3 regions of the Aquariibacter lacus genome follow, and region 3 is predicted to be linked to each of the others. Evidence: predicted binding sites of a transcription regulator. Region 3 holds the regulator's gene; each other region holds the start of a gene.

Region 1 (9,589 bases), 1.0 Mb from region 3:
GCCATCATGAGCCGCAGCGCCCGCATCCTGATGGAAGGCTGGGTGCGCGTGCCCGCGGACGGTCTCGGATCGGCACGGGATTGAGCACAATCCGCCACGCCGTCCCAAGGAGTGCCGTCTCATGAATCGCCTGCTGCCCGCCGCCTGCGCCCTGACCCTGATGCTGTTGACGGGGCCGCTGGCAGCCCAGTCGGCCGCGCCCGCGCCTGCTACCCCCACCGCCCCGGCCAAGCCCCGCGCGGTGAAGAAGCCGCCCACCAAGGTGGCGGCGGCCAAGCCCAGCAGCCGGCGATCAACGGCCACGGCCACGGCCACGGCCGGCGCGGCTGCGGCGGCGGGTGCAAGCACGGTGCTCGATCTTCCGCTGACGCCCGGCCAGCTGGCGGCGGCCGAGCGGGTCCACACCGGCCAGGCCGACTGCGAACACCGCCAGTCGGTGCAGGTCGAGCGGGTGGCCGGCCAGGCCGGTCACTTCGATGTGCGCTTCGGCAACCGCAGCTTCCGCATGGTGCCGGAGGAGACCACCACCGGCGCCGTGCGCCTTCACGACGCGCGGGCGCAGGTCGTCTGGTTGCAGATCCCCAGCAAGTCGATGATGCTGGACCAGAAGGCCGGCCAGCGCCTGGCCGACCTTTGTCTGCATGCCGAGCAGCGCGAAGGCGCGGCCACCCGGGTCGCCGCGACGGCACCTGGCGAGGCGGCCTCGGCCCCCGCTTCAGGCTCACTGCTTGAGCCTGCGCGTTGAAGCCTGTCCCTTCTTGCCGCCCCTGCCCGGCCTTGGCCGCGGGGGCTGGCGAACCCCTTCCCTTGTCGCATGCGCGCTGAGGTGCGCACGGAGCGCTCGCCCATCGGCCTGCGACAATATGCCGCAGTGCAGCAACCGGCCCCGCCAACCGCCTGCACCCCCTTTCCCCCCAGCTCCCCGGAGTCTCCAGCCATGGCCAAAGCCGCCCCCGCGAAGAAGGCGCCTGCGCACGCATTCGCCAAGACCCTGAAATCCTTCTCCACTGCCTCGGGCAAGGAAGGTCTCTTCTACTCGCTGCCGCAGCTCGGCAAGCAGCTCGGCGTCGATGTGTCGCGCCTGCCGGTCTCGATCCGCGTCGTGCTGGAGAGCGTGCTGCGCAACTGCGACGGCAAGAAGGTCACCAAGGAGCATGTGGAGCAACTGATCCACTGGAAGCCGGTGGCCGATCGCGTCGATGAGATCCCCTTCGTCGTCGCCCGCGTCGTGCTGCAGGACTTCACCGGCGTGCCGCTGCTGGCCGACCTGGCCGCGATGCGCAACGTCGCCGAGACCATGGGCAAGAACCCCAAGACCATCGAGCCGCTGGTGCCGGTGGATCTGGTCGTCGACCACTCGGTCATGATCGACCACTACGGTTCGAAGAAGGCCCTCGACCTGAACATGAAGCTGGAGTTCGAGCGCAACCAGGAGCGCTACGAATTCATGAAGTGGGGCATGCAGGCCTTCGACACCTTCGGCGTCGTGCCCCCGGGCTTCGGCATCGTCCACCAGGTGAACCTGGAGTACCTGGCGCGCGGCGTGCACAAGGCCGCTGCGGCCCGCGGCACCCCGGCCGTGCACTATCCGGACACCCTGGTCGGCACCGACAGCCACACGACCATGATCAACGGCATCGGCGTGGTCGGCTGGGGCGTGGGCGGCATCGAGGCGGAAGCCGGCATGCTGGGCCAGCCGGTCTACTTCCTGACCCCGGACGTGGTGGGCTTCGAGCTGACCGGCAAGCTGCGCGAGGGCGTGACCGCCACCGACCTGGTGCTGACCGTCACCGAGATCCTGCGCAAGCACAAGGTGGTCGGCAAGTTCGTCGAGTTCTTCGGCGAAGGCACCCGCACCCTGGCCCTGCCGGACCGCGCGACCATCGCCAACATGGCCCCCGAATACGGCGCGACCATGGGCTTCTTCCCGGTCGACGAGAAGACGGTCGAATACTTCAAGGGCACCGGCCGCAGCAAGGCCGAGATCGAAGCCTTCGAGGCCTACTTCAAGGCCCAGAAGATGTACGGCGTGCCGGGCGCGGGCGAGATCGACTACACCTCGGTCGTCAGCCTGGACCTTTCGACCGTGGCCCCGAGCCTGGCCGGCCCCAAGCGCCCGCAGGACCGCATCGAGCTCGGCAGCCTGGCCAGCACCTTCAGCGAGCTGTTCAGCAAGCCGACCGCGAACAACGGCTTCAACCAGCCGGCCGAGAAGCTGGGCCAGGCCTTCACCGCCGCCGACGGCACCGTCATCCACAACGGCGATGTGCTGATCGCGGCCATCACCTCCTGCACCAACACCAGCAACCCGGGCGTGCTGCTGGCCGCCGGCCTGGTCGCGAAGAAGGCTGTCGAAGCCGGCCTGAAGGTGGCGCCGCACATCAAGACCTCGCTGGCCCCCGGCTCGCGCATCGTCACCGAGTACCTGGAGAAGGCCGGCCTGCTGCCCTACCTGGAGAAGCTGGGCTTCAATGTCGCCGCCTACGGCTGCACGACCTGCATCGGCAATGCCGGTGACCTGACCCCGGAGATCAACGAGGTCATCCAGAAGAACGACCTGGTCTGCGCGGCCGTGCTCTCGGGCAACCGCAACTTCGAGGCGCGCATCCACCCGAACCTGAAGGCCAACTTCCTGGCCAGCCCGCCGCTGGTCGTGGCCTATGCCATCGCCGGCAACGTCACCAAGGACTTGATGACCCAGCCGGTCGGCAAGGGCAAGAAGGGCAAGGACGTCTACCTGGGCGACATCTGGCCGACCAGCGACGAGATCTATGCGCTGATGAAGCACGCCATGAATGCCAAGGCCTTCAAGGCGAACTACGACAAGGTCAAGAACGATCCGGGCAAGCTCTGGGAGAAGGTCAAGGGCGTCGCCGGTCAGGTCTACACCTGGCCCAAGAGCACCTACATCGCCCAGCCGCCCTTCTTCGAAGGCTTCACCATGGAGCCGGCCGTGACCGAGTCCGGCGTGAAGGGCGCGAAGATCATGGCCCTGTTCGGCGACTCGATCACCACCGACCACATCTCGCCGGCCGGCGCGATCAAGGTCGGCACCCCGGGCGGTCAGTTCCTGAACGACAACGGCGTGCAGAAGGCCGACTTCAACAGCTACGGCTCGCGCCGCGGCAACCATGAGGTGATGATGCGCGGCACCTTCGCCAATGTGCGCGTCAAGAACCTGATGATTCCGCCCAAGGAAGACGGCTCGCGCGAGGAAGGCGGCCTGACCCTGCTGCAGCCCAGCGGCGAGAAGGCCTTCATCTACGACGCCGCGATGCAGTACATCGCCGCCGGCACCCCCACCGTGATCTTCGCGGGCGAGGAATACGGTACGGGCTCCAGCCGCGACTGGGCCGCCAAGGGCACCCAACTGCTCGGCATCAAGGCCGTCGTGGCGCGCAGCTTCGAGCGCATCCACCGCAGCAACTTGGTCGGCATGGGCGTGCTGCCCCTGCAGTTCAAGGGCGAGGACAGCTGGGAGACGCTGGGCCTGACGGGCAGCGAGACCATCGACGTGGTGCTCGGCGCCGAGATCAAGCCGCAGAGCGACGCGACCCTGGTGATCACCGGTGCCGACGGCACGAGCCGCAAGGTCACTGTCACCCTGCGCATCGACACCGCGATCGAGGTCGACTACTACAAGCACGGCGGCATCCTGCCCTTCGTGCTGCGCCAGTTGCTGGCGGCCTGAGCCTCGAAGCTCCCGCGTCGCCCTTGCCGGGCGGCGCCTGAAGGCGGCGTCCCGCGCAGGCGGGGCGCCGCCTTTTTCATGGTCGATGGCCGGTCCGGCCAAGCGAAGCGCCCATGAAAAAAGCCACCCCGAGGGGTGGCTTGTGCCGGATGCCGGGGCTTCCGTCCGCCGCATGCCTTGCGGCACGCGAGCGGGGAATCCTCAGGGTCGATCAGCGAGCGGCCGGGGCCGAGACCTTGGCCGCGGTGGGGGCGCCGGCAACCGCCGAACCGCCCTTGCCCAGCTTGAAGGTCCAGACCATGCCACCCTGCTCGAGGTAGCTGACCTTCTTGGCCACGTCACCACCCCACAGCGGGACGGCGCCGCCCCAGCCGGAGACGACGGTGATGTACTGCTCGCCATTGGCTTCCCAGGCCACCGGCGGGGCGACGACGCCCGAACCGGTCTGGAATTGCCACAGGACCTTGCCCGTCTTGGCGTCTGCGGCCTTCAGGTAACCCTCCGGGGTGCCCCAGAAGACCAGGTTGCCGGCGGTGGTCAGCACGCCACCCCACAGCGGGGCCTCGTTCTTCACTTCCCAGACGATCTTGCCCGACTTCGGATCGATCGCGCGCAGCGAGCCGATGTAGTTGTCGTCGATGGTCTTGATGGTGAAGCCGGCGCCCAGGTAGGCCGCACCCTTCTTGTAGGTGATCGGCTCGTTCCAGATCTCCATGCCCCATTCGTTCGACGGGACGTAGAAGAGCTTGGTCTGCGGCGAGTAGGCCATCGGCATCTGGTTCTTGCCGCCCAGGAAGCTGGGGGCCGAGAAGACGACGTTGCCCTTCTTGCCGTCGGCCGAGGCCGCCGGGTTGCCCGGACGGTTGGCCGGGTCGTAGTTGGGACGGCCGGTCTTCAGGTCGATGCCGGTGGCCCAGGTCACCTTCTTGACGAAGGGGAAGGCATTGATCAGCTCGCCGGTCTTCGCGTCGTTGACGTAGAAGAAGCCGTTGCGGTCGGCCTTGCCGCCGACGCGACGACCGTCCATGTCGAAGGTCACGAACTCGTTGACGCCGTCGAAGTCCCAGCCGTCGTTCGGGGTGTTCTGGTAGTGCCAGACGATCTTGCCGGTCTTGACGTCGATCGCGACGGTCGAGCACGAGAAGAGGTTGTCACCCTGACGGATGTGGCTGTTCCACGGAGCCGGGTTGCCGGTGCCGAAGTACGCCAGGCCGGTCTTGGCATCGTAGGTGCCGCCGAGCCACGGGGTGGCGCCGCCGGTCTTCCACAGGTCGCCCGGCCAGGTCTTGTTGGTCGTGCCCGAGATGCCGTTCTCGACCTTGTTGCCCGCCTTGTCGTAGGTGTAGCCCATGTGGCCTTCGACCACCGGACGCGACCACACCATCTGGCCGGTCTTGGCATCGCGCGCTTCCACGCGGCCGATCACGCCGAACTCGCCGCCCGACACGCCGGTCAGGACGAGGCCGTTGACGACCAGGGGGGCGGCCGAGTAGCTGTAGCCGGCCTGGTAGTCGTCAATCTTCTCGCGCCAGACGACTTCGCCGGTGTCCTGGTTCAGGGCGACGATCTGGGCATCCAGCGTGCCGAAGATGACGAGGTTGTCGTACAGGGCGGCGCCGCGGTTGATCACGTCGCAGCAGGGCACGATGCCTTCAGGCAGGCGGTGCTCGTATTTCCACAGGCGCTTGCCGGTGATGGCGTCGAGCGCGTAGATCCGCGAGTATGACGCGGTGACGAACATCTTGCCCTTGTAGATCACGGGCTGGGCTTCTTGGCCGCGCTGCTTTTCGCCGCCGAAGGAGAAGGCCCAGGCCGGGGTCAGGTTCTTGACGGTGGCAGTGTTGACCTTGGTCAGCGGGCTATGGCGCTGGCCCTCGGTGCCCATGCCCCAGCTCAGAATGTCGCCCGGGGTCTTGGCGTCGTTCAGGATCATCTGGTCGGTGACGGCAGCTTGCGCACCGAGGGTGGCAAGGGCCATACCGATCAGGACGGCGGTGGTCTTCAGCTTCATGGGGATGTGCTCCTCCGGTTGTGACATCAATGACGCAGGGTGTGCGGTCCACAGGACAGCCCGAAATGGCAACTCGCGTGCCAAAGCGGCGGTCGGGATGGCCGATCAAGGGCAAGCCCTGAGTCCAGACCCTCGTGGAATCGACCCAGGCATCGTGCCCGGAGTTTTTCCTCAATCCCACCCCGCGTTGCTACGGGGCTCGACACCGGCAGGGTGCGATGTCCAACCCAGGGTCTACCCTCGGTTTCCGGCTCAGACGCTCTTCGACTTGGGACAAGGCTCCACAAGAGGACACCCGGGCTGCTGCGGGTGGCGCCCGGCGCGGGGGCCACCGATGATGCGGGGAATGCCGATTGCTTCTAAGGGCCCGATGGACCGCCGCCCCTCTCCTGACTTCCCGCCCGCCGAGGCCCCGGCCGAGCCGCGTCTTGCGGTCGCGGAAGTCCGCGCCCCCGGCCGGCTGCACCTCGGCTTTCTCGACCCCGCGGCCACGCTCGGCCGGCGCTTCGGCAGCCTGGGCCTGGTGATCGCGGGCTTCGAAACCGTCGTCCAGCTCGGTCCGCTGGCCGGCCCGGCCGGCGGGCCGGACCGGCTCGAAGCCGACAGCCCCGCCGCCCGGGCCGAACTGCCCCGCGCCGCCGCCCATCTGGCCGCGCTGCGCCAGGGTCTGCCGGTGCCGCACAGCCCGCCCCTGCGCCTGCGGCTGGACCAGGTGCTGCCCGCCCATGCCGGCTTCGGCTCGGGCACCCAGCTTGCCCTGGCCGTGGGCCGGGCCTATGCCGCCGTCCACGGCTTGCAGATCGACACGCCCAGCCTCGCACGCCTGCTGGGCCGCGGCCTGCGTTCCGGCGTGGGCATCGCCGGATTCGACCAGGGCGGCCTGCTGCTCGACGGCGGCCCGGGCCGGGGCGGCCAGCCCGCCCCGCTGCTGGCCCGCCTGTGCCTGCCGGCCGACTGGCGCGTGCTGCTGGTGCTGGACCCCGACGAGACCGGCCTGGCCGGCGACCGCGAACGCAGCGCACTCGCCAGCCTGCGCCCGCTCAGCCAGGCCCAGGCCGCCGCGCTCTGCCACGAGGTGCTGATGCGCGTGCTGCCCTCGGCAGCCGACGGCGATTACGAGGCCTTTGCACTGGGCATCTCGGCCGTGCAGGCCCTGCTGGGCGCACACTTCGCGCCAGCGCAGTCGGGCCGTGCCTACCTGAGCGCCCGGGTGGCCAGCGTGATGGACTGGCTGGCGGCCGAGGCTCCTCGCCGCCTGGGCCTGCCGGCCGGCATCGGCCAGTCGAGCTGGGGCCCCACCGGCTTCGTGTTCCTGCCCAGCGCCCATGCCGCCGAGACCCTGCGCGCCGCCGCCCTGGCCGCAGGCCAGGTGCCCGAGGGCCTGCAATTGCAGATCGTCGCGCCGCGTAACGAAGGGGCTGCGCTTCGCCTGCTCGGCCCGGAGGCCTCGCCCCGGCCCCGCCCCGAGGGCCAGCCGCTGGCCACCGCCTGAGCGCGCACTGCGCGGTCACCGAGACCGCGTCCTTCCCCACGACAAGAACGAGAGAACGATCATGGAACGCCCCCGCATCCTGCACATGTTCACCCCGGGCCAGCAGATGAGCCCCTTCGACATCAACATGGCAGCCGATGCCGGCTACGACATGGTCCCGATCTACTCGGACGTGACGCTCGACCGCGTTGCCGGCCTGACGCAGGACGCGATCTTTTCGCGCGGGCCGCGCGGGGTCAGCCGCACCGGCATCTTCATCGGCGGGCGCGACGTGCTGCTGGCCGCCGACATGGTGGACAAGGCCGTCGCGGCCATGGTGCCGCCCTTCGTCGTCTCGGTCTTCGCCGACCCGAGCGGCTCCTACACGACGGCCGCCGCGATGGTGGCCTGCGTCGAGGCCGGGCTGAAGACCCTGGGCAGGACGCTGGCCGGGCTGAAGGTCGTCGTCATCGGCGGCACCGGCACGGTCGGCCGCATCGCCGGCGTGATCGCCGCGCAGCAGGGCGCGCGCGTCTGCTTGTCCACCCACTTCGGCGAGAGCATGGCCTTGCAGGCCGCGGCCGAGACCAGCAAGCGCTTCGGCGTCACGCTGGAAGGCACTTCGGGTGGCGACCGCCATGCCGTGCAGCGCTCCCTGGCCGATGCCGACGTGCTGCTGGCCACGGCCGCGGCGGGCATCCAGGTCGTGCTGCCCGAGGACCTGGCGGTGGCCAAACGCCTGCTCGTCGCGGCCGATGTGAATGCCGTGCCGCCGGCCGGCATCGCCGGCATGGGCGTGATGGACAAGCTCAACATCCTGCCCGGCACCCAGGCCCTGGCCATCGGCCCGCTGGCCATCGGCAACGTCAAGTACCAGACCCAGCACCGCCTGCTCAAGCGCATGTGCGAATCGGAAAAGCCGGTGACCTACAGCTTCCCCGATGCCTTCGAGGTCGCCCGCGAGGTGCTGGCCGAAGAGGCTGCGGCCGCGGGCTGAGCCGCGGCCGATCCCGTCCCGAGGACCGCCTCATGCGTCCTGCCCCGCCGACGCTGATCGTCGCCGGCCTGTCGGTGCGCGCCCTGGCGCAGTCGGCCGCGCGCGAAGGCTGGCGCGTGCTAGCCGTCGATGCCTTCGGCGATGCCGACACCCGGGCGGCCAGCGCGGCCTGGCGGCCCATCGGCCCGGCCGGCAGCCTGCGCATTGAAGCGGACGCACTGGTCGAGGCCCTGGCCGCCTGGCAGGACGGCCCCGGCCTGCGCGGCTGGCTGGCCGGCCCCGGGCTGGAGACGGCACCCCGGGCCCTGGCGGCGGCTGCGACACGACTCGCGCCGCTGGGCATGACGCCCGCGGCCATCGCCCGGGTGCGCGATCCGGCGCACTGGACAGCCACCCTGCAGGCCCTGCGCCTGCCCCATCCCGAGACCCTGCCCGATGCATGCCGGCAGCGCCCGGCCGAGGCCAGCGGCTGGCTGCTGAAGTCAGCCCACGGCAGCGGCGGCTGGCAGGTGCGGCGGGCGCTGCGCGGCCCCGCGGGGGGGCCGCGCCCGCCCCGCATCGGCGACTTCTGGCAGCGCGAGCGGCCGGGCCGCGCCGCCTCCCTGCTCTATGTGGCCGACGGCCGGCAGGCCCGCGTGGTCGCTGCGCAATGGCAGCGCAACCGCGCGCTGCGCGGCCGGCCCTGGGTCTTCGACGGCCTGATCGGGCCGCTGCGCCTGCCCGGCGCCGCACACGCTGCAGCCGAGGCGGCCCTGCAAGCCCTGGTGCCGGCCTTCGGTCTGGTCGGCCTGGGCAGCCTGGACCTGCTGGTGGACGGCGAGGCCATCGAGCTGCTGGAGATCAATCCCCGCGCCAGCGCCAGCCTCGGCCTCTACCCCGAGCTGCCGCTGATCGCCGCCCACCTGGCCGCCTGCGCCCGCGCCGCGGGGCAGCATGCCCCCTGCCCCTTGCCGCCCGGCCCGCTGACGGCGGCCGAGGCGCAGGGCCTGAGCCTGCGCGGCAGCGGTCTCGTCGAGGCGCGCCGGCCCTTCACGCTGAACGCCGGGCAAGCCGCCGCCCTGGCCCGCTGGCCGGGCTGCCACGACCATCCGCTGCCCGGCAGCCGCCTGGGCCGCGGCGACCCGATTTGCAGCCTGCAACAGTCCGGGCCGGACGAAGCCACCCTGGAAGCCGCGCTGCAGCAGGCCCGCCGCCGGCTCCAGGACCAGCTAGAGGCCGACCATGCCCCCGGGCCGGCAGGCCCGCAAGCCGCCTGCTTGAATCACCTTCCGCTTCCGGCCTGAAGCCTCAGCGCTCCAGGCCCTTCGACCGATCCCGCGTCACGCCCCCCTCCGACCGGCCGCCAAGAAGCCGGCTCACTGCACGAGACCCCCATGAGCACGCCCACCGCCCTCCAAGCCGCTTTCGCGGATTCGCCCC
Region 2 (9,589 bases), 1.3 Mb from region 3:
ATGGGGTTGTGGCCGCCGACGCGGTAGAACTGGCCGTCCGACAGCACCCGCAGCAGGCGGGTCTGCAGGTCGAAGGGCATGTCGCCGATCTCGTCGAGGAAGAGCGTGCCGCCGTCGGCCTGCTCGAAGCGGCCGCGGCGGGTGGTCTGCGCGCCGGTGAAGGCGCCGCGCTCGTGGCCGAAGAGCTCGCTCTCCAGCAGATCCTTGGGGATGGCCGCGGTGTTGATCGCGACGAAGGGGCCGTTGGCGCGCGGGCTGTGCTTGTGCAGCGCCCGGGCGACCAGCTCCTTGCCGGAGCCGCTCTCGCCCGTGATCAGCACCGTCACATTGCTCTGGCTGAGGCGGCCGATGGCGCGGAACACGTCCTGCATGGCCGGCGCCTGGCCGAGCATCTCGGGCATCTGCGCCATGCGCTCGTCGGCCACGTCCTCGCGCAGGCTTTCGTCGACGGCGCGGCGGATCAGCTCGACGGCCTTGGGCAGGTCGAAGGGCTTGGGCAGGTATTCGAAGGCGCCGCCCTGGAAGGCGCTGACCGCGCTGTCCAGGTCGGAGTAGGCGGTCATCACGATGACCGGCAGGCCGGGCAGGCGCTCCTTCACATGAGCGAGCAGGTCCAGGCCGGAGCCGCCGGGCATGCGGATGTCGCTGACCAGCACCTGCGGCAGGTCCTCCGCATCCAGCGCCGCGATCACATCGCGCGGGTTCGAGAAGCTGCGCACCGGCAGCTCGTCGCGCGCCAGGGCCTTCTCCAGCACGAAGCGGATGGATTGGTCGTCGTCAACGATCCAGATGGGTTTCATGAAGGCGCTCGGTCCGGGACATGGAATCGTTGCAGCCGGAACGCCCGGCCCAGGGCCCCGCCGGCGCGGGATCAGGGCAAGGGAATCGTGATGCGGAACAGCGTGCGCCCGGGCTCGCTCTCGCAATCGATCGTGCCTTGATGACGCGCGACGAAGCTCTGGGCCAGCGTCAGACCGAGGCCGGAGCCGCCCTCCCGCCCCGACACCAGCGGGTAGAAGATGCGATCCCGTAGGGCCTCGGGCACACCCGGCCCGTTGTCCTCGATATGCAAGTCCAGTGCCAATCGCCAGCGCTGCTTGCCCAGCGTGACCTGCCGGGCGATGCGGGTGCGCAGCACGATGCGGGCATCGCCGGCCTGGCGCCGCTCGGCCAGGGCCTGGGCCGCGTTCTGCACGATGTTCAGCACGGCCTGGATCAGTTGCTCGCGGTCGCCGCGGAAGTCGGGGATGGACGCGTCGTAGTCGCGCTCGATGGCCAGGCCGCGCGGAAACTCGGCCAGCACGAGGGAGCGGACCCGCTCGCAGACCTCGTGGATGTTCATGTCGCCCACCACCAGCGGCTTGCGATGCGGCGCCAGCAGGCGGTCGACCAGGGCCTGCAGCCGGTCGGCCTCGTGGATGATGACCTGGGTGTATTCGGCCAGCTCGCGCTTGGACTCGACTTCCATCTGCAGCAATTGCGCCGCGCCGCGGATGCCGCCCAGCGGGTTCTTGATCTCGTGGGCCAGGTTGCGGATCAGCTCCTTGTTGGCCTCGACCTGTTCGAGCGCACGCTCCTCGCGGCCCTGGCGGGCCTGCTGCTCGATCTCGATCAGCTCGATCACCGTCGCGCCGGGCTCGTCCATCTGGTTGACGATGACATGCACTTGCAGCGGCTCGGCCGGGCTGGGCACGCTCAGGAAGGGCCGGTGAAGCTGGGCTTCGAGCCGGCTGGTGGCGAACTCATTGCGCGCGACCGCGGCCACCGTCTCGGCCAGCAGCTCGGATTCGACGAACCAGTCGAACCAGGAGCGCCGCAGCATGTTGCGGCGCGACAGGCCCATCACATGCTCGAAGGCCGAGTTGGCGAACAGGCAGCGGCCGTCGGGCTGGACCACGGCCACCATGGTCGCAAGCTGGTCGAAGGCGTCGAAGCGGCGGTCGTAGGCGGGAGGCGCCGGCATCAGCCCGGCCCCCCGGCCGTCTTGGCCAGCTCGCGGCGCAGGGCGGCCAGGTCGGCCTGGCTGCGCTCGATGCTGGCCTTGATCGTCTGGCCGCGGCTGGCGCGCTCGGCGGGCAGCGGCTCGCCCGGCCGGGCCGGGGCAAGGACAGCGTCCAGCTCGCGCTGCAGGGCGGCCAGGCGCTGCTGCTCGGCGGCAAGCTCGGCTTCGAGGATGCGGCGCTTGTCCTCGTCGCGGCTGCGCTGCTGGGCCGGGTCGACGCGGGCCTGGGTCGCGGACGATGCAGCCTCGGCCGGCCGGCCCGAGCCGGTCGCCCGGGCCGCAGCCGGCGCCGCGGGCAGGCTGAGGACGGCATCGATCGGGCTGCAGCCACGCTGGCGCGCCTCGGCCGCGTCGAGGGCGTCGGTGTAGAGGTTGCCGCTGCAGCGGTAGACCGGCCGGGCCTGGGCCCAGGCCGCCGCGGGGGCGGCAAGCCAGGCCGGCAGGGCCAGGGCCAGGGCAGCGAAAAGGGGGGCGCTCATGGCGGCATCCATCGTCAGGGACAGTCCTTGCGAAGTATCCCGCAGCCCCCCGCGCGCGAGGCGGGGGAGCGATCCATGAAGATCCATGGAAAAAGGGCGGCTTGCGCCGCCCTTTCGGATCTGCCGGTCCCGGGAGGGATTACAGCGCGTAGTACATGTCGAACTCGACCGGATGGGTGGCCATGCGGAAGCGGGTGACTTCCTGCATCTTCAGGTCGATGTAGGCGTCGATGTAGGCGTCGGTGAAGACACCGCCCTTGGTCAGGAAGGCGCGGTCCTTGTCGAGATGCTCCAGCGCCTGGTCGAGGCTGTGGCAGACGGTCGGGATCAGCGCGTCTTCTTCCGGCGGCAGGTGGTAGAGATCCTTGGTGGCGGCTTCGCCCGGGTGGATCTTGTTCTCGACGCCGTCCAGGCCGGCCATCAGCAGCGCGGCAAAGCCCAGGTAGGGGTTCATCAAGGGATCCGGGAAGCGAGCTTCCACGCGACGGCCCTTGGGGTTCGCAACGTAGGGGATGCGGATCGAGGCCGAGCGGTTCTTGGCCGAGTAGGCCAGCTTCACCGGGGCTTCGAACCCCGGGACCAGGCGCTTGTAGCTGTTGGTGCCGGGGTTGGTGATGGCATTCAGCGCGCGGGCGTGCTTGATGATGCCGCCGATGTAGTACAGCGCGAAGTCGCTCAGGCCGGCGTAGCCGTCACCGGCGAACAGGTTCTTGCCGTCCTTCCAGACCGACTGGTGCACGTGCATGCCGCTGCCGTTGTCGCCGACGATGGGCTTGGGCATGAAGGTGGCCGTCTTGCCGTAGGAGTGCGCGACGTTGTGGATCACGTACTTCTGCAACTGGACCCAGTCGGCGCGCTGGATCAGCGTGCTGAACTTGGTGCCGATCTCCATCTGGCCGGCGTTGGCCACTTCGTGGTGGTGGACTTCGACCGGGATGCCCAGCGATTCCAGCACCAGGCACATCTCGGAGCGCAGATCCTGGCCGCTGTCGACCGGGGGCACCGGGAAGTAGCCGCCCTTGACGGCCGGGCGGAAGCCGCTGTTGCCGTGCTCGTAGTCCTTGCCGGTGTTCCAGGCGGCTTCTTCCGCTTCGATCTTGGAGAAGCAGCCCGACATGTCGACGTTCCAGCGCACGCTGTCGAAGACGAAGAACTCGGGTTCCGGACCGAAGTAGGCGGTGTCGCCCAGGCCGGTCGACTTCATGTAGGCCTCGGCCCGCTTGGCCAGCGAGCGCGGGTCGCGCTCGTAGGGCTTGCCGTCGGTCGGATCGATGACGTCGCAGGTCAGGATCAGCGTCGGCTCTTCGAAGAAGGGGTCGATGTTCGCCGTGTTCGGGTCCGGCATGAGCTGCATGTCGGAAGCTTCGATGCCCTTCCAGCCGGCGATCGAGGAGCCGTCGAAGGCATGGCCCGAGACGAACTTGTCTTCATCGAAATGCGAGACGGGCACGGAGACGTGCTGCTCCTTGCCGCGGGTGTCGGTGAAACGGAAATCAACGAACTTGATTTCGTTTTCCTTCACCATCTTCATCACGTCGGCGACGGTCTTGGCCATCAGGAATCTCCTAGCGGAACGCTTTGGTCGAGTGTCTTGGGATGAGGCTGACCGGTCATCGGAGCACCGGTCAGGCCGAGAGGGGCGCCGAGAATTTAGCAGAATCCATGCCCAAGACAGGTTCTTGCCGCAGGCTGTTTTCGACGGGCGCGCACCCCGCGATGCGCACCATCCGAGGGCTTGTTTGCACCCGGATCAGGCTTCTCGCACAGACTCGGGGCCCGTCGAGCAGCCCAGGGCTGCCAATCCGCCCCGCAATGCGGCATAAGCCGCCGCCGTCGCGTCCTCGTCGCCCTTCACGCCCAGTTCGATGTGGCGTCCGTGCACGGGGTGGTCCACGCTGGGGAGGCTGAAGATGCGCACGGCGGGATGCTCGGCCTCGATGCGCTCCATCAGCGGCGTCAGCGCCGCTTCCATCGCGCCGTGGACGATCAGCGCCCGCTCGACCCGGCGGGCCGCGCCGAAGTGGGCGGCGTAGTGCGTGTCGAGCAGCCAGGCCAGCATGGGCCAGGCCATCACCGGGAAGCCGGGCAGGAAATGCACCGTCGCCCCGCCCTCGGCCGTGCAGCGGAAGCCGGGGATGCGGTTGTAGGGATTGGGAATGATCTCGGCGCCGGCCGGGAAGACGCCCATCTGCAGGCGCTGGAGGTTGTCGGCCCGCTCGGGCTCGAAGGGCTGGCCCTGCTCGGCCGCCACCTCGCGCATGCGTTGCTGGATCAGGGCCTTGGCCTCGGGATGGAGTTGCAGCGGCCGGCCCAGGGCCTCGGCGGCGGCCTGGCGGGTGTGGTCGTCGGGCGTGGCGCCGATGCCGCCGAAGCAGACCACCGGCTCGGCGCCGGCGAAGGCTTCGCGCAGGGTGGCGGCCAGGCGGTCCGGCTCGTCGCCGAGGTAGCGCGCCCAGGCCACGGCCAGGCCGCGGGCCTTGAGCAGCTCGATGGCCTGGGCGAGGTGCTTGTCCTCGCGCCGTCCGCTGAGGATTTCGTCGCCGACGATGATGAGACCGAAACGCATGGCAGCGGCCTCAGAACGGCAGGGCCGGCGGCGGCACCGGCGCGGCCGCGGGGGCTGCGCCGGCCGATGCAGGCAGCAGGTCGATCACCGGTCCGGCGGCGGCGGCATCCCGCGCGGCGCGGGCCGACTCGGCCTGACGCCGCGCGCTCAGCGCCGCCAGCGCGTAATGGGTGAACCACAGGCAGGAGAAGGCGAAGACCAGGGTGTAGAGCCAGACCGACAGCACCAGCAGCACCGGCGCCAGGATGACGGCCGCCGCGCCAAAGGCCCACAGCAGCGAGGGCGCAGCGCCGAGGTAGCCGGTGACGATGCCGATGATCAGCAGCGGCAGCCGCTCCTGGCGCAGGATGGCCTGGCGCTCGGCCGCGTCGGCATGGTCGGCGAGCGCGTCGTAGCTCATCACCCGGTAGCTCAGCCAGCCCCAGATCAGCGGCGGCAGCAGCAGCACCATCGGCGGGATCAGCCAGAAAGGCAGGCTGAGGATCAGCGCCAGCAGGGCCAGCAGGGTCGAGCCCAGCGACCACAGCAGCGACCGGACGAAGCTGGACTGGCCGCGCCGCGCCAGGTCCGGGAAGCGCCGCGCGGCGACCAGCCGCACCACCGAAGGCGCCAGGCTCAGCGCGACCATCAGCAGGGCCAGGATCACCAGCAGCGGCACCACCAGGGCCAGCACGATCAGCGGCGCCACCAGCGCCCGCATGCCGGACGCGCCGACGCTGTCCAGCCAGGCCAGTGCGCTGGCGCCGAGCGACCAGCCGTCCAGCCAGGCCCGCACGGCCGCGATGGCGTCCTCCCAGAACAGCCAGCCGAAGAGACCGGCGAAAGCCGCCGTCAGCGCGAGTGGCGCGAGGGCCCAGAGGATGATCCGGGGATGCAGGCAATAGGCGGCAGCCCGCCAGAAGGCATCGAGCAACAGGTTCATGCGGCCAGCATACCCAAGCCGATCCGGCCCGGCCGGGTGGCCCGGCCGCCCGAGGAAGGGCGGGCCGGAGGCCCCGCCCGGTCAGCCCCCGTCCGGCCGGATGAAGTCCAGCACCCCGGCCATCGTCGGCGGGTCTTCGTCGAAGCCACCGTGCGACAGGCTGCGGCTGGTTTCGCCCGGCGCGCTGTGCACCCGCACTTCGGCTTGGGCGCCCTGCAGCGCGGGGGCAAGCTGGGCCTGCCAGTCGATCGCCAGGCCGGCGATCGGCACCGTGCTGCCGCCCTCGAAGGATTCGCGCAGCAGGTAGAGCAAGGAGCGGCGGTAGGGGCCGACATGGTCGGCCTCCTCGGTGCGCTCGTCGAGGTGGAAGGTCTGGAAGCGCCGCACCGCACCGGACATCAGCAGCGGGGCCAGCAGCTCGCGGAAGGCATCGGCCCGGATGGCCGGGGCCATGAAGCTGATCGACTCGATCGGCACGCCGGCCCCCGCCAGATGGGCGGCCATGTGGCTGGCGACGATGCTGCCCGCCGAATGCCCCACCAGATGCAGGCGCAGCTTCTGCCCACCCGCCGCCTGCTGGTAGTGGCGCCAAAGCTGCACCAGGCCAGCCTGTTCGGCCAGCGGCTTGTCCTGGCCGGTGGCGTCGCGGCGGACCTGGCTCATGGCCTCGGCGTTCTGCTTCATTTCGCCCCACAGCGCCGTGCCGGGTCGGGCCAGGGCCTGTTCGAGGCGCCGGTTCCAGATGCGCTCGAAGCTCTCGCCCAGGCCGCGGCTGGCACTGCGCTCACGGCCTTTGAGCGCATCCTCGATGCGGTGGCCCAGGGTGTCGAGGAAGCCGGTCTCCCACATCAGGAAGATCGGCAGGATGCGCCGCGCATAGAGCGCGGGGATCCAGCGTGCCGCAATGTCGGCCGCCGCCGCCTCATCGACCAGGCCACCGTGGGCATAGAGGCAGACATCGAGCGGCGCTTCGTCGCTCAGGCCCCAGGCCTCGCGGGCGAGCGCAAGCTGCACGCTCATCAGCGACTCGACATCGCCCGGCAGGGTGCGGAAGCTGCCGCTGTTGCTCAGGTCGCCGTTGTTGCCCATGTTCAGTATGTAGGGCGAAAGCTCGCGGTCGCGCAGCACCGGGTCGCGGGCCAGCGTCACGCGGGCCTGGCCGGCGGGGCCGGCCGCCAGCCGCAGGCGGCCCGTCTTGGCCAGGGCCTCATGGGTGTGGGTGACCACGCCGAGCTGGGCCACCCAGCAGTCCCAGCCGTTCTCCAGCCAGTCCTCGTAGCTCATCACCGCCTGGCCGTGGTGGCCCCAGGTCGGCCCCCAGGAGTTCTGGATGATGAAGCCTCGCGCGTCGTAGCCGAGGATGGCGAAGGCATGGCCGCCGTGGGCCGCGCTGCCGGGCTTGCGCTCGATGACCGGCAGGTCTTGCAGGCGCTTGGCTGGCGCCTGGGCCTTGTCGAAGACGAGCTCATCCCAGCCGGCATGGCAGCCCGCGGTGACGAAGAGCGCGCCGGTCTCGGCCAGCGCGGCATGCATGTCGGGCAGGTCCTTGGGGTCGAGGCGGTAGTAGGCGCCCAGCGGCCGGCACACGGCGTCGAGCCACCAGTCCTCCTTGTGCTCCAAGGGGGTGGCGGGCGGCTCCAGGCCATCGAACAGCGCCTGGCGGCACACGCCGTGGCGGAACCAGCCCTTGAGCGCGCCGCGGGCGCTGGAGCCCTCGTCGGCGACCGAGCCGGGAAACTCGTCGTAGCGCCGCGCCATGCTGTAAAGCATGAAGGGCGCGACCCGCGGCTTGGCCTCGCGCCCAGCGCGGCGCAGCAACTAGTTGACGACGGTGGCCAGGGCAAAGCCGGTGCAGGCATTGGTCTCGCCCTGGTTCTCGACCGGCAGGCCGGGCTCGGGCATCAGGCTCAGCGGCGGCACGGTGGCGACGCTGGGCTGGTAGCTGCGGTCGCGAAAGTCGATGGCATCGGGCCGGGCCACCCGCTTCCAGACCGAGGCGGGCGCGGCCTGGGCCGACTTCTTGGCTGGTTTGGCCAGCCTGGACGACTTGGCTGGCTTGAGGGACCGGGCCGCCTTCGCTGCCGGGGCGGGTGCGGCCTTGCGGTCGGACGGGCTGGCTGCGGGCTCGGCGGAGGCGAGGGGGCGACGGCGGCTGGCCATGGGGACTCCGTGGGCGGGGCGGAACCGGCTGGCGGACCGTGGGCCGGCGCCGGGCAGTCAGGGCATGCGAAAGGGCAGACCCTGGGCGCGTCAGCCTTGCCCAGGCCCCTGCACGCCAGCAACCCCCCCGACGGGGTGGTCCAGCCCGCAGTCGGCCCGACAGGACGTGGCAAGGCACGGAGCCCGGCCGTTCCGCCGGCCCCGGCCGTTGGGGCCGGCCGCCCCCGCGTCCCGCTCAGCCGCCGGCCCGCAGCGTCGTCGCGTCCAGCGCCTGGCGCAGGGTTTCCAGCGTGTCCTGCAGATGGGCCCGGGCCTCGGCGCCCAGGCCGGGCCGGGCCAGTCGGGCCTCGACGGCCTGGCGCAGGCCCAGGGCCTCCTGGCGCAGCAGGCTGCGCGCATCGGCGCGGCTCAGCGACGCCGGGCGCAGCAGCAGACCGGCCAGGCGGTTGACCTGGTCGCGCTGCAGTTCGCGGCGCAGCGGCGGCAGGTCGGCCGTGCCGTCGAGATCGCCCCAGACGGCGCGACCGATGCGCTGGTAGAGCTCGGCCAGGCCCAGTCGCTCCTGGCCGGCGTCGAGCTTCTCGTGAGCGTCCAGCAGGCGGCTGGCCAGCGCATCGCTGTATACGGGCGCCAGCACGCCGCGCTGCAAGTCCAGCACGGCGGCTGTCAGCGGGTAATCGGTCGTGACCGGGCCGCCCAGGCGCAAGGCGTCCTGCCGCTCGGCAAAGTCCGGCGCCATGCGGCGCAGCAGCGCGGGCGCAAGCTGCAAGGCATCCGGCGCCAGCACCTGCTGGATGAGCAGGCCCAGGGCCTCGCGCTGGGTGGCCGCCGGCAGGGGCTGCAGGGGGTCGCGGCCGCTGCCGGGATGGTCGCGCAGGGTGCGCACGCCGCCGATCTGGCGCAGCAGCACGGTCGACACCCGGCCCATGTCGCGCAGGGCATAGGCGACCGAGCGGCGCAGCACCGAATAGTCCTGGTCGCTGCGCAGGGCGCGCTGGCCCTGGCGCTGGATCAGCTCGCGGGCCAGCGCGAAGCGCTTGCGCGCGTGGACGATGGGATCGGCGCCGAGGTCAAAGACCTGGGCCTCCGGGTCGAGCCCGACCGCGTTGTCCTCGTCGGTCGCGAAGGCAAGCTGGGGCTCGGCGCTGCGCGCGGCGATGCGCTGCAGCTCGGCCTCTTCCTCCTCGGGCGCGAGCGGCTTGTAGGCGTACTCGACGGCCCAGTAGTCGTAGGGGCCGAGCGTGCTCTGGAAGGGTTCGGGCTGCGGCTGGCCCGCCGGGGCGAGATGGACCGGTGCGTACTCCATCACCGAGCCCGTCTGGCCGTGCACGGCGGTGAAGGCCGGGTCGGCGAGCTGCGCCTCGGTGTAGATGGTCGAGGCGCGGAAGTTGTGGCGCAGCCCCAGGGCATGGCCGACCTCGTGCATGGCCACGTCCTTGAGGTAGGCCTGCACGAAGGCC
Region 3 (9,589 bases):
ACGCCGCTCTGGCGGGCGCCGAGGAATTCGCCGGGGCCGCGGATCTGCAGGTCGCGACGGGCGATCTCGAAGCCGTCGGTGGTCTCGGCCATGGCCTTCAGGCGCTCGCGGCCGGTGGGCGAAAGCGGCGGGCTGTAGATCAGCACGCAGACGCTGGCCACCGAACCCCGCCCCACCCGGCCGCGCAACTGGTGCAACTGGGCCAGGCCGAAGCGCTCGGCATGCTCGATGACCATCAGGCTGGCATTGGGCACGTCCACGCCCACCTCGATGACGGTGGTGGCCACCAGCAGGCGGGTGCGGCCGGCGGCGAAGTCGGCCATGACGGCGACCTTCTCGGCGGCGGGCAGGCGGCCGTGGATGAGGCCGACGAGGGGCGCCGGCTGGGCCGCATCCGCTGCGGGCGCGACTTCGGCCCTCGGCTCGGGCGTGATGTCCGCCGTCAGCCCGGGCTGGTCCGTCCGGTCGCTGGGGGATGCCCGCCCCCGCGGCGCAGCGCCCCCCAGGGCCTCGCACAGCTCGGCATGGGTGGCGATCACGTCGCGCAGCTCGGGCGGCTCGCCAACCACCGCGCTGGCGCCCCGGCGGGTGCGGGGGCGGGGCGGGGGTTCGACGGCGGGCAGCTCGGCCTCGGCCTCGTCGGTTTCTCCGATCAGGGGGCAGACCCAGTAGACCTGCCGACCCTGGGCCACCTCATCGCGGATGCGCTCGATCACGGCCTCGCGCTTGGCCTCGGCCAGCACCTTGGTGACGATGGGCGTGCGGCCGGGCGGCAGCTCGTCGAGCGTGCTTAAGTCCAGGTCGGCGAACAGCGTCATCGCCAGGGTGCGGGGGATGGGCGTGGCGCTCATCATCAGCAGATGCGGTTCCAGGCGGGACTCATGGGCTGAGCCTGGAGCGGTGCCGCGGGCAGCAGCAGGGCGCCCGACCGCATCCAGGGCCGGCTCGTCGCCCGCCAGCTTGCGCCGCAGGGCCAGGCGCTGGGCCACGCCGAAGCGGTGCTGCTCGTCGACGATGGCCAGGCCCAGGCGGGCGAAATGCACCTCGTCCTGGATGACGGCATGGGTGCCGACGACAAGCTGGGCCGCGCCGCTGGCCACCCGGGCCAGCTCGGCCTGGCGCGCCTTGCCCTTGCGGCTGCCGCTGAGCCAGGCCACACCCACGCCCAGCGGCACCAGCCAGTCGACCAGCTTGCGCGCATGCTGCTCTGCCAGGATCTCGGTGGGCGCCATCAGCGCGCACTGCCAGCCGGCATCCAGCGCGATGGCGGCGGCCAGCGCGGCCACCACCGTCTTGCCCGAGCCGACATCGCCCTGCAGCAGGCGGTGCATGGGGCTGGGGCCGGCCGACGCTTGGGTGTCGGCACCGGGCGGCGGCAGGCCGGCCAGGTCGGCGGCGATCTCTTCGGCGCAGCGGCGCTGCGCGCCGGTCAGGGCGAAGGGCAGGGTGGCGAGCAGGCGCTCATGCAGGCCGCCGGGCCGGCCGCGCAGGGCCGGCGCGCGCTGGCGGGCGCGCTCGCGGCGCGCCTGGAGCTGGGCGAGTTGCTGGGCCAGCAGCTCCTCGAACTTCAGGCGCTGCCAGGCCGGATGGCTGTGGTCTTCCAGCGTGGCCAGGGCCACCTCGGGCGCCGGATGGTGCAGGAAGCGCAGGGCCTCGCGCAGCGTCGGCAGGCCGGCCGGCACCATGCCGGGCGGCAGGATCTCGTCCAGCGGCGCCCGCGCCAGCCCGGCCGCCACGGCCTTGCGCAGATAGGCCTGCGGCAGTTGCGCGCCGGCCGGGTAGACGGGGGTCAGCGCGGCGGCCAGCGGGGTGTCGTCCGTCACCGCCTTGACGGCGGGGTGGACCATCTCCGGCCCGAAGAAGCCGCCGCGCAGCTCGCCGCGCACGCGCAGCCGCGCGCCGGGCGCCATCAGCTTCTGCTGCGCCGGGTAGAAGTGCAGGAAGCGCAGCATCAGGCTGCCGCTGGCATCGGCCAGGCGCACGAGGAGCTGGCGGCGGCCGCGCAGCTCGACCTGCGCCTCGCGCACCGTGCCTTCGACCTGCACGGTTTCACCGGGGCGAGCGGCGGCAATGGCGGTGAGGCGGGTCTCGTCCTCGTAGCGCAGGGGCAGGTGCAGGGCCAGGTCGATCGGCCGGGTCAGGCCCAGGCGCTCCATCGCGCGCTGCGGGGCCGACAGGGGCTTGAGCGCGGACTTGGCGGCCGGCCGGGCCTCGACCGTCGCCGGGGCCGCGCGACGACCGCGCGGAGCAGCGGGCGGCGGAGCGGAGGCGGCAGGCATCGCGGCATTCTGCCGAGGCCGGCCCGACCGGGCGTGCCGCTCAGCCGTCCAGGCCAAGCGCCGCAGGGCCTGACGGCGTCCGGCTCAGGCCGGCGGCATCATCGCGGCTGCGGCGCGCGGGGCCTCCGCCCCTCCCGCCCCCTTCCCCCCTGTTCTCTCTCCGACCCGGCCGGTCCAGCCGGGCCCCTGCATGAGCGCCACCCCCCAAGCCTCCCCCGAGCTGCGCCTCGCCGATTTCGACTACACCCTGCCGCCCGAGCTGATCGCCCAGCATCCGGCCGCCGAGCGCAGCGCCTCGCGCCTGCTCGACGGCCGGGCCGAGCCATTTGCCGACCGCGTCTTCCGCGAGCTGCCCGCGCTGCTGAATCCGGGCGACTTGCTGGTCTTCAACGACACCCATGTCATCCCCGCCCGCCTGCATGGCGCCAAGGCCAGCGGCGGCCGGGTCGAGGCCCTGGTCGAGCGCGTGCTGCCCGCACCGGCCACGCCGGAGGGGGTGCATGAGGTCTGGGCCCATCTGCGCGCCAGCAAGTCGCCCAAGGCCGGGCAGGCGGTGGATTTCGATGGCCGCGACGGCGCCCCCGGCTTCCGCGCCGAGGTGCTGGGCCGCTGCGGGCCGGAGGACAGCCTCTTCCGCCTGGCCTTTCCCGGCGAGGCCCTGGCCCTGCTGGCCCGCTGCGGCCACGTGCCGCTGCCGCCCTACATCACCCATGCCGACGACGCCGAGGACGCGCGCCGCTACCAGACCGTCTTCGCGCGCGCCCCAGGCGCCGTGGCCGCGCCGACCGCCTCGCTGCACTTCGACGAAGGCGTGCTGGCCGCGCTGGACGCGCGCGGCGTGCAGCGCGCCGCCGTCACCCTGCATGTGGGCGCCGGCACCTTCCAGCCGGTGCGGGCCGAGCGGCTGAGCGAGCACCGCATGCACAGCGAATGCTTCGAGGTGCCGGCCGCCACCGTCGAGGCCATCGCCCGCACCCGCGCGGCCGGCGGCCGCATCGTCGCGGTCGGCACCACCACGCTGCGCGCGCTCGAATCCGCCGCCCGCAACACGCCCGACGGCCTGCCCGCCCCCGGCGCCCAGGAGACCGACATCTTCATCACCCCCGGCTTCCGCTTCCGCGTGGTCGAGCGCCTCGTCACCAACTTCCACCTGCCCAAGAGCACGCTGCTGATGCTGGTCAGCGCCTTCACCGGCCACGCCCGCATGCAGGCCCTCTACGCCCACGCGGTCACGCAGCGCTACCGTTTCTTCAGCTATGGGGATGCGATGCTGTTGGATCGGGTGGGGTGAAACCGGCGCCCAATGGAACGCCTGGCAGCCATGAGGCTCCCTCCCCCAGCTCGATGCCGCGCCCGGCGCCACCCGCGACCTGAAAGGATCCACCCCCATGCACCACTGGCCCACCGCCCTCCCCCTCGTCGCCCTGGCCCTGCTGGCCGGCGCCCTGGGCCTGGGCGGGGCCGGGTCCGTGCTGCTGGCGGCCTGCGCCGCTGCGCTGATCGGCGCGGTGATCGCGGCCGTGCACCACGCGGAGGTGGTCGCCCACCGGGTGGGCGAGCCCTTCGGCACCCTGGTGCTGGCGGTGGCGGTGACGGTGATCGAGGTGGCGCTGATCGTCTCGATGATGCGGGCCGGCGGGCCGGACACGGCGACGCTGCCGCGCGACACGGTCTTTGCCGCGGTGATGATCATCTGCACAGGGGTGGTCGGCCTGTGCGTGCTGGTCGGCGGCCTGCATCACCATGAGCAGAGCTTCCAGATCGACGGGGCGACGTCCTCGCTGGCGGCCCTGGTCGCGCTGGCCGGCCTGTCGCTGGTGCTGCCGAGCTTCACGACGAGTTCGCCCGGCGGCACCTACACGCTGTCGCAACTGGTCTTTGCCGGCGTGTCCTCGCTGGTGCTGTGGATGATCTTCGTCTTCGTGCAGACGGTGCGGCACCGCGACTACTTCCTGCCGCCCACCCGGCAGCATGACGAGCATGCCCATGCGGCGCCGCCCGGCGTGGCGGCGGCCTGGGCCAGCTTCGGCCTGCTGCTGGTCGCGCTGGTGTCGGTGGTGGGCCTGGCCAAGCAGCTCTCGCCGACGCTGGAGGGCCTGGTGGCCTCGGCAGGCGCCCCCAAGGCGGTGATCGGCATCGCGATCGCCCTGCTGGTGCTGCTGCCGGAGACCTGGGCCGCCGTGCGCGCCGCGCGCGCCGACCGCTTGCAAACCAGCATGAACCTGGCGCTGGGCTCGGCCCTGGCCAGCATCGGGCTGACGATCCCGGCGGTGGTGGCCACCGCCTGGTGGCTGGACCTGCCACTGGAACTGGGCCTGCTTCCCAAGGACCTGGTGCTGCTGCTGCTGACCTTCATCGTCAGCGGCATGACCCTGGGCACGGGCCGCACGACGGTGATGCAGGGCGCCGTGCACCTGGTGCTGTTCGCGGCCTTCCTCTTCCTGGCCCTGGTGCCCTAAGGCAGTGGGCGCGCCCCGGCCGGCCGCCCGGGGCGGGGCGCCGGGTGCAGTGGCTCAGGCCTCGGTGGGCGGGGCGTCGGCATCCGGCCCCGGCTCGCGCGCGGCGCGGGCCGAGCCGGCCACCAGGTCGAAGCGCATCAAGCGGCATTCGATGGGGCCGTTCCACATCGGCACGCGGCGGCTTTCCTTCAGACGCAGGGCGTGGGCGAGCTGCGGATCGGGGCTGAGGAGCCAGGCCGTCCAGCCGGCGTAGTGGCGCTTCCAGTGCGCGGCCAGGCGGGCGAAGAAGTCCTCGGCGCTGCCGCCGCCTTCAAAGGCCTCGCGTGCGGCGCGCACGGCGGGCGGCGGCAGGCTGCCACCGTAGGCTTCGTCCTCGCGAGAGGCAGCATCCCAGCCCAGGCGCTCGGCCGCGCTGCGGCGGGCGGCACGCGGGTCGGGGCGGCCGTAGCCGGCGGCGGGGGCACCGTCCTCGCGGCGCAGCGAGCCCGTGCCCTTGGGGTCGATGCGCTCGCCATAGGGCGGGTTCAGCATCAGGGTGCCGGCGGCGGCCGGCGGCATGCGCTGCAGGGCATCGGCGGTCTTGATCTCCAGCGCGGCCCGGCCGCCAGTGGCTGCGGTGCCGAGCACGCCCGCACGCTGGGCATTGCGCAGCGCAAAGTCGCTCATGCGGAAGGACACATCGCCGGCATAGACCTGCACGGCCGGGGCGTGGACGGCCGCCACCGCCTCGCCGCGCAGCGTGCGCCAGGCCTCGGCGACACGCGCCTCGCGGAAGGGCAGCAGGCGCTCGAAGGCGAAGCGGCGCTGCAGGCCGGGCGCGATGCCGCAGGCAAGCTGCGCCGCCTCGATGGCGATGGTGCCGCTGCCGCAGACCGGGTCGAGCAGCGGGCCATCCTGTTCGCGGCCCTGCCAGCCGGCGGCGACCAGCATGGCGGCGGCCAGCGTTTCCTTGAGCGGGGCCTCGCCCTGGTCCTGGCGCCAGCCGCGCTTGAACAGGGCCTCGCCCGAGGTGTCGACGTAGAGCGTGGCCTCCTCGGGACCGAGATGCAGCAGCAGCGGCAGGTCGGGCCAGCGGGTCTCGACATCGGATCGCTCGCCGAACTGCTGGCGCTGCTGGTCGCAGACGGCATCCTTGATGACCAGGGCGGCGAACTTGATGCTCTGCAGCGGCGAGCGCTGCGCGCTCACATCGACGCGCAGGGTCTCGCGCGGCGAGATCCAGGCCGACCAGTCGACGCTGCGGCCGAGGGCGTAGATGTCCTCCTCGTCGCGGTAGGGCGCATGGGCGACCGTCCACAGCACGCGCTGGGCCAGACGGCTGTGCAGGTTGAGCGTCATGGCCTCGGCCTCGCGGCCGCGCGGCAGGGCCACGCCGCCGCGGCGGCTCAGCCCATGAGCCCGGGGGCACAGTCGCTGCACCTCTTCGAGCAGCAGGGCTTCCACGCCGGCAGCGCAGGGCAGGAAGAGGCCCTGGACGTCGGCCGGGTCGCGGGCCGGGGCCTGGGCGCGGGGACGGTCCTGCGGGGGGCGCTGGGAGCGACCGTCGTGGCCTGGATGGGCGGGGCCACGCGACGTGGCCTGGGGGGCGGCGCCGTCGCGGCGGCCCCGGGGATCAGGACGGTTCACAGGGCCTTGCGCAGGTTGGCGGGGGCGATCTTGAGGGCTTCGCGGTACTTCGCGACGGTGCGGCGGGCGACCTGGATGCCTTGCTCTTCCAGCATCTGGCTGATCTGGCTGTCGGACAGCGGCTTGCCCGGGTCCTCGGCCGCGACGAGCTGCTTGATGAGCGCGCGCACCGCGGTGCTGGAGGCATTGCCGCCCGCTTCCGTGTTGAGCGAGCTGCCGAAGAAGTACTTCAGCTCGAAGGTGCCGTAGGGTGTGGCCATGTACTTGGCCGTGGTCACGCGGCTGATGGTGGATTCATGCAGGCCGAGCTCGTCGGCGATCTCGCGCAGCACCAGCGGCTTCATCGCGATCGCGCCATGGCTGAAGAAGTTCTTCTGCCGCTCGACGATGGCCTGGCTGACGCGCTGGATGGTGTCGAAGCGCTGAAGGATGTTCTTCATGAACCAGCGCGCCTCCTGCAGCCGCGCGCTGAGGGCCGGCGCGCCCTCGCCGCCGCCGCTGCCGCCGCGTCCGCCGCGGTGCTGGCGCAAGGCCTGGGCATAGAGGTCGTTGATGCGCAGCTTGGGCATCACGTCGGGGTTGAGCACCACCTTCCAGCCGCGGCCGAGCTTCTGCACGATCACATCGGGCACGACGATGTTGGCCTCGGCCTTGGTGAAGGGCCGGCCGGGCTTGGGCTCGCAGCTTCGGATCAGGGCCTGGGCCTCGCGCAGCAGGGCCTCGTCGGCGCCGGTGGCGGCGGTCAGCTTGCGGGTGTCGCGGCGGGCCAGCAGCTCCAGGTGATGCTTGGCGACCAGGATGGCGATGACCTGCGCCTCGCTGCGCGGCTTCTGCCGCAGCTGCAGCACCAGGCATTCGGCGAGGTCGCGGGCGCCGACGCCGCAGGGCTCCAGGCTGTGCAGCCAGCGCAGCGCGCAGCGCAGGCGGTCGAGCAGCAGCTCGCGGGCTTCCTCGTGGGCCGCGCAGGCGTCCGGGTCCTCGGGGTCGGGCTCGCCGCCGGCCAGCGCGGTGGCGATGTCTTCCAGCGGGTCGGCCAGGTAGCCGTCCTCGTTGAGCGACTCGATCAGCACCATCACCGCCGCGCGGTCCTCGGGCGAGAGGCGCATGCCGAGCAGTTGCTCGCGCAGATGCTCTTGCAGGCTGGGCGCGACGGTGTTGCGCTCGCCGGGGTCGAGCTCATCGCCCTCCGGCGCCGGGCCGCTGCTGGCCGCGGCAGTCATCGGCGTCTCGCCGATGCCGTCGAAGTCCTCGCGCTCGGTGCCGTTCTCCCAATCCTCGCGCTCGGTCGCGCCGAACTCCATGGTGTCGGTGCCGGCCGGCTCGGGCTCAGCGTCTGAGCCTGTGCTGCCGGAACTTTCCCAGGGCTCGTCGCTGCGCTCGGCCGGGGTGCTGCGCTCGGCCAGCGGGGTGGTGGACAGCTCGTAGGCGTTCGGCGCCTCGTCGTCGACTTCGAGGAAGGGATTGGCCTCCAGCATCTGCTCGACTTCCTGATGCAGCTCCAGCGTCGAAAGCTGCAAGAGGCGGATCGACTGCTGCAACTGCGGGGTCAGCGCAAGATGCTGCGAAAGGCGAACCTGGAGGGAGGGCTTCATGCGCGGTCGGGAACGGAGACGGTCGGGGCAACAGTCGCGGGGGAAGCCGGGGCGCGGATCAGGGCAGGCAAGGCGGGCAGAGCGGGCAGGAGATGCAGGGGTGGCGGGCAGCGCTCACATGCGGAAGTGCTCACCCAGGTAGACCTTGCGCACATCGGCGTTCTCGACGATCTCGTCGGGCCGGCCTTCGGCCAGCACGCGGCCCTCGCTGATGATGTAGGCGCGGTCGCAGATGCCCAGGGTTTCGCGCACGTTGTGGTCGGTGATCAGCACGCCGATGCCGCGCGACTTGAGGAAGCCGATGATGCGCTGGATCTCGATCACGGCGATCGGGTCGACGCCAGCGAAAGGCTCGTCGAGCAAGATGAAGCGCGGCTGCGTGGCCAGGGCGCGGGCGATCTCGACCCGGCGGCGCTCGCCGCCCGACAGGGCGGGGGCCGGCAGTTCGCGCAGGCCCTCGATCGACAGCTCGCGCAGCAGGCGCTCAAGCTGCTCGGCGATGCGCGCCTCGGTCCAGGGCTTGCCGGCGGCGTCAAGCTGAAGCTCCAGCACGGCGCGGATGTTCTGCTCGACCGTCAGGCGGCGGAAGATCGAAGCCTCCTGCGGCAGGTAGGACAGGCCCATGCGCGCGCGGCGGTGGATGGGCATGCGCTCGATGCGCTGGCCGTCGAGCTGGATCTCGCCGCCATCGGCGCGCACCAGGCCGACGATCATGTAGAAGCTGGTCGTCTTGCCGGCCCCATTGGGGCCGAGCAGGCCGACCACCTCGCCGCCGTCGACAGCCAGGTGCACTTCCTTGACCACCGTGCGCGGGCCGTAGCGCTTGTGCAGGCCGCGGGCCTGCAAGCGGCTGGCCGGCGCGGCGGCGGTCGCGCTGCGGACGGGGGCCTCGGGCAGGGCGGTCGTCACCGGCTGCCCCCGGCGGCCGGCGTCTCGCGCGGGGTGAGCACGCCGCGCACGCGGCCGGTGCCGCCGCCCGGCGTTGCGCCACCCTGAACCTGGAAGACCTCGCTGCCGTTGTCGTAGGTGATGACGCTGCCATTGACCTCGTCAGCCACCGTGCTGCCGCGCAGGCGGCGCATCACGGCCTGGCCGACCAGCTTCACGGTGTCGGCGCGGCTGTCGTATTCCAGGCGCTCGGCCTCGCCCTCGATGAATTCCTCCAGGCCCTCGCGCTTCTGGCGGAAAGTGGCGCGCCTGGCGCCGCCGCTGGCCACGGCGATCTGGTGGCCGTCCTTGCCCTGGCGCACTTCGACCTGGGCGGCCTTGATCACGATGCTGCCCTTGGTGATCTCGACATTGCCGCTCAGGGTGTGCACGGCCTTGAGATCGTCGACCCGGGCGGTGTCGGCACTGAAGGACAGCGGGGCCTGGCGGTCGGCCCGCTCGGCCTGGGCGGTCGGCAGCAAGCCCAGCAGGGCAGCGACCACCAGCAGGCTCGGGAGCGGGTGCAGGCCCCGGGGGGCAGCGGTCAGGAGGGACACGTCGCGGGCTTTCATCGGCATGAATCTTGCTGCCGATTCTAGGGCCAGAGCCGCGCTTGTCTCGAAGGAAGCGCTCACGTCCGTCGAAGCGGGCCCGACGCGTCCGGCTACCATCTCTCCCCCCTTTCCGATCATTCACTCGATGGGTG

The links. The regulator sigma-54, encoded in region 3, starts transcription at its own class of promoters, with help from an activator protein. The targets are predictions, from matches to a motif close to TGGCANGNAANCTGCTTT.
Region 1: a site for sigma-54 is predicted at 5,768-5,785, ahead of JI742_RS06785 (PQQ-dependent methanol/ethanol family dehydrogenase). Genes of this name have one in related genera too.
Region 2: a site for sigma-54 is predicted at 4,132-4,149, ahead of glnA (type I glutamate--ammonia ligase). Genes of this name have one in related genera too.

Annotation. Positions count from the first base shown of each region.
Region 1 covers NZ_JAERRA010000001.1:1,475,344-1,484,932, reverse strand. Annotated here, with positions in the region: gene prpF (2-methylaconitate cis-trans isomerase PrpF) at 1-84, shown strand, start outside; gene JI742_RS06795 (hypothetical protein) at 122-745, shown strand; gene acnA (aconitate hydratase AcnA) at 938-3,691, shown strand; gene JI742_RS06785 (PQQ-dependent methanol/ethanol family dehydrogenase) at 3,903-5,702, opposite strand; gene JI742_RS06780 (beta-ribofuranosylaminobenzene 5'-phosphate synthase family protein) at 6,049-7,194, shown strand; gene JI742_RS06775 (NAD(P)-dependent methylenetetrahydromethanopterin dehydrogenase) at 7,256-8,170, shown strand; gene JI742_RS06770 (ATP-grasp domain-containing protein) at 8,203-9,453, shown strand; gene mch (methenyltetrahydromethanopterin cyclohydrolase) at 9,544-9,589, shown strand, end outside.
Region 2 covers NZ_JAERRA010000001.1:1,786,579-1,796,167, reverse strand. Annotated here, with positions in the region: gene ntrC (nitrogen regulation protein NR(I)) at 1-800, opposite strand, end outside; gene glnL (nitrogen regulation protein NR(II)) at 872-1,963, opposite strand; gene JI742_RS08060 (hypothetical protein) at 1,963-2,481, opposite strand; gene glnA (type I glutamate--ammonia ligase) at 2,621-4,036, opposite strand; gene JI742_RS08050 (competence/damage-inducible protein A) at 4,232-5,047, opposite strand; gene JI742_RS08045 (EI24 domain-containing protein) at 5,058-5,969, opposite strand; gene JI742_RS08040 (C1 family peptidase) at 6,051-7,739, opposite strand; gene JI742_RS08035 (hypothetical protein) at 7,788-8,129, opposite strand; gene JI742_RS08030 (zinc-dependent metalloprotease) at 8,365-9,589, opposite strand, start outside.
Region 3 covers NZ_JAERRA010000001.1:451,706-461,294, reverse strand. Annotated here, with positions in the region: gene JI742_RS02140 (ATP-dependent DNA helicase RecG) at 1-2,279, opposite strand, end outside; gene queA (tRNA preQ1(34) S-adenosylmethionine ribosyltransferase-isomerase QueA) at 2,470-3,570, shown strand; gene JI742_RS02130 (calcium:cation antiporter) at 3,668-4,738, shown strand; gene JI742_RS02125 (THUMP domain-containing class I SAM-dependent RNA methyltransferase) at 4,793-6,199, opposite strand; gene JI742_RS02120 (RNA polymerase factor sigma-54) at 6,361-7,956, opposite strand; gene lptB (LPS export ABC transporter ATP-binding protein) at 8,071-8,865, opposite strand; gene lptA (lipopolysaccharide transport periplasmic protein LptA) at 8,862-9,440, opposite strand.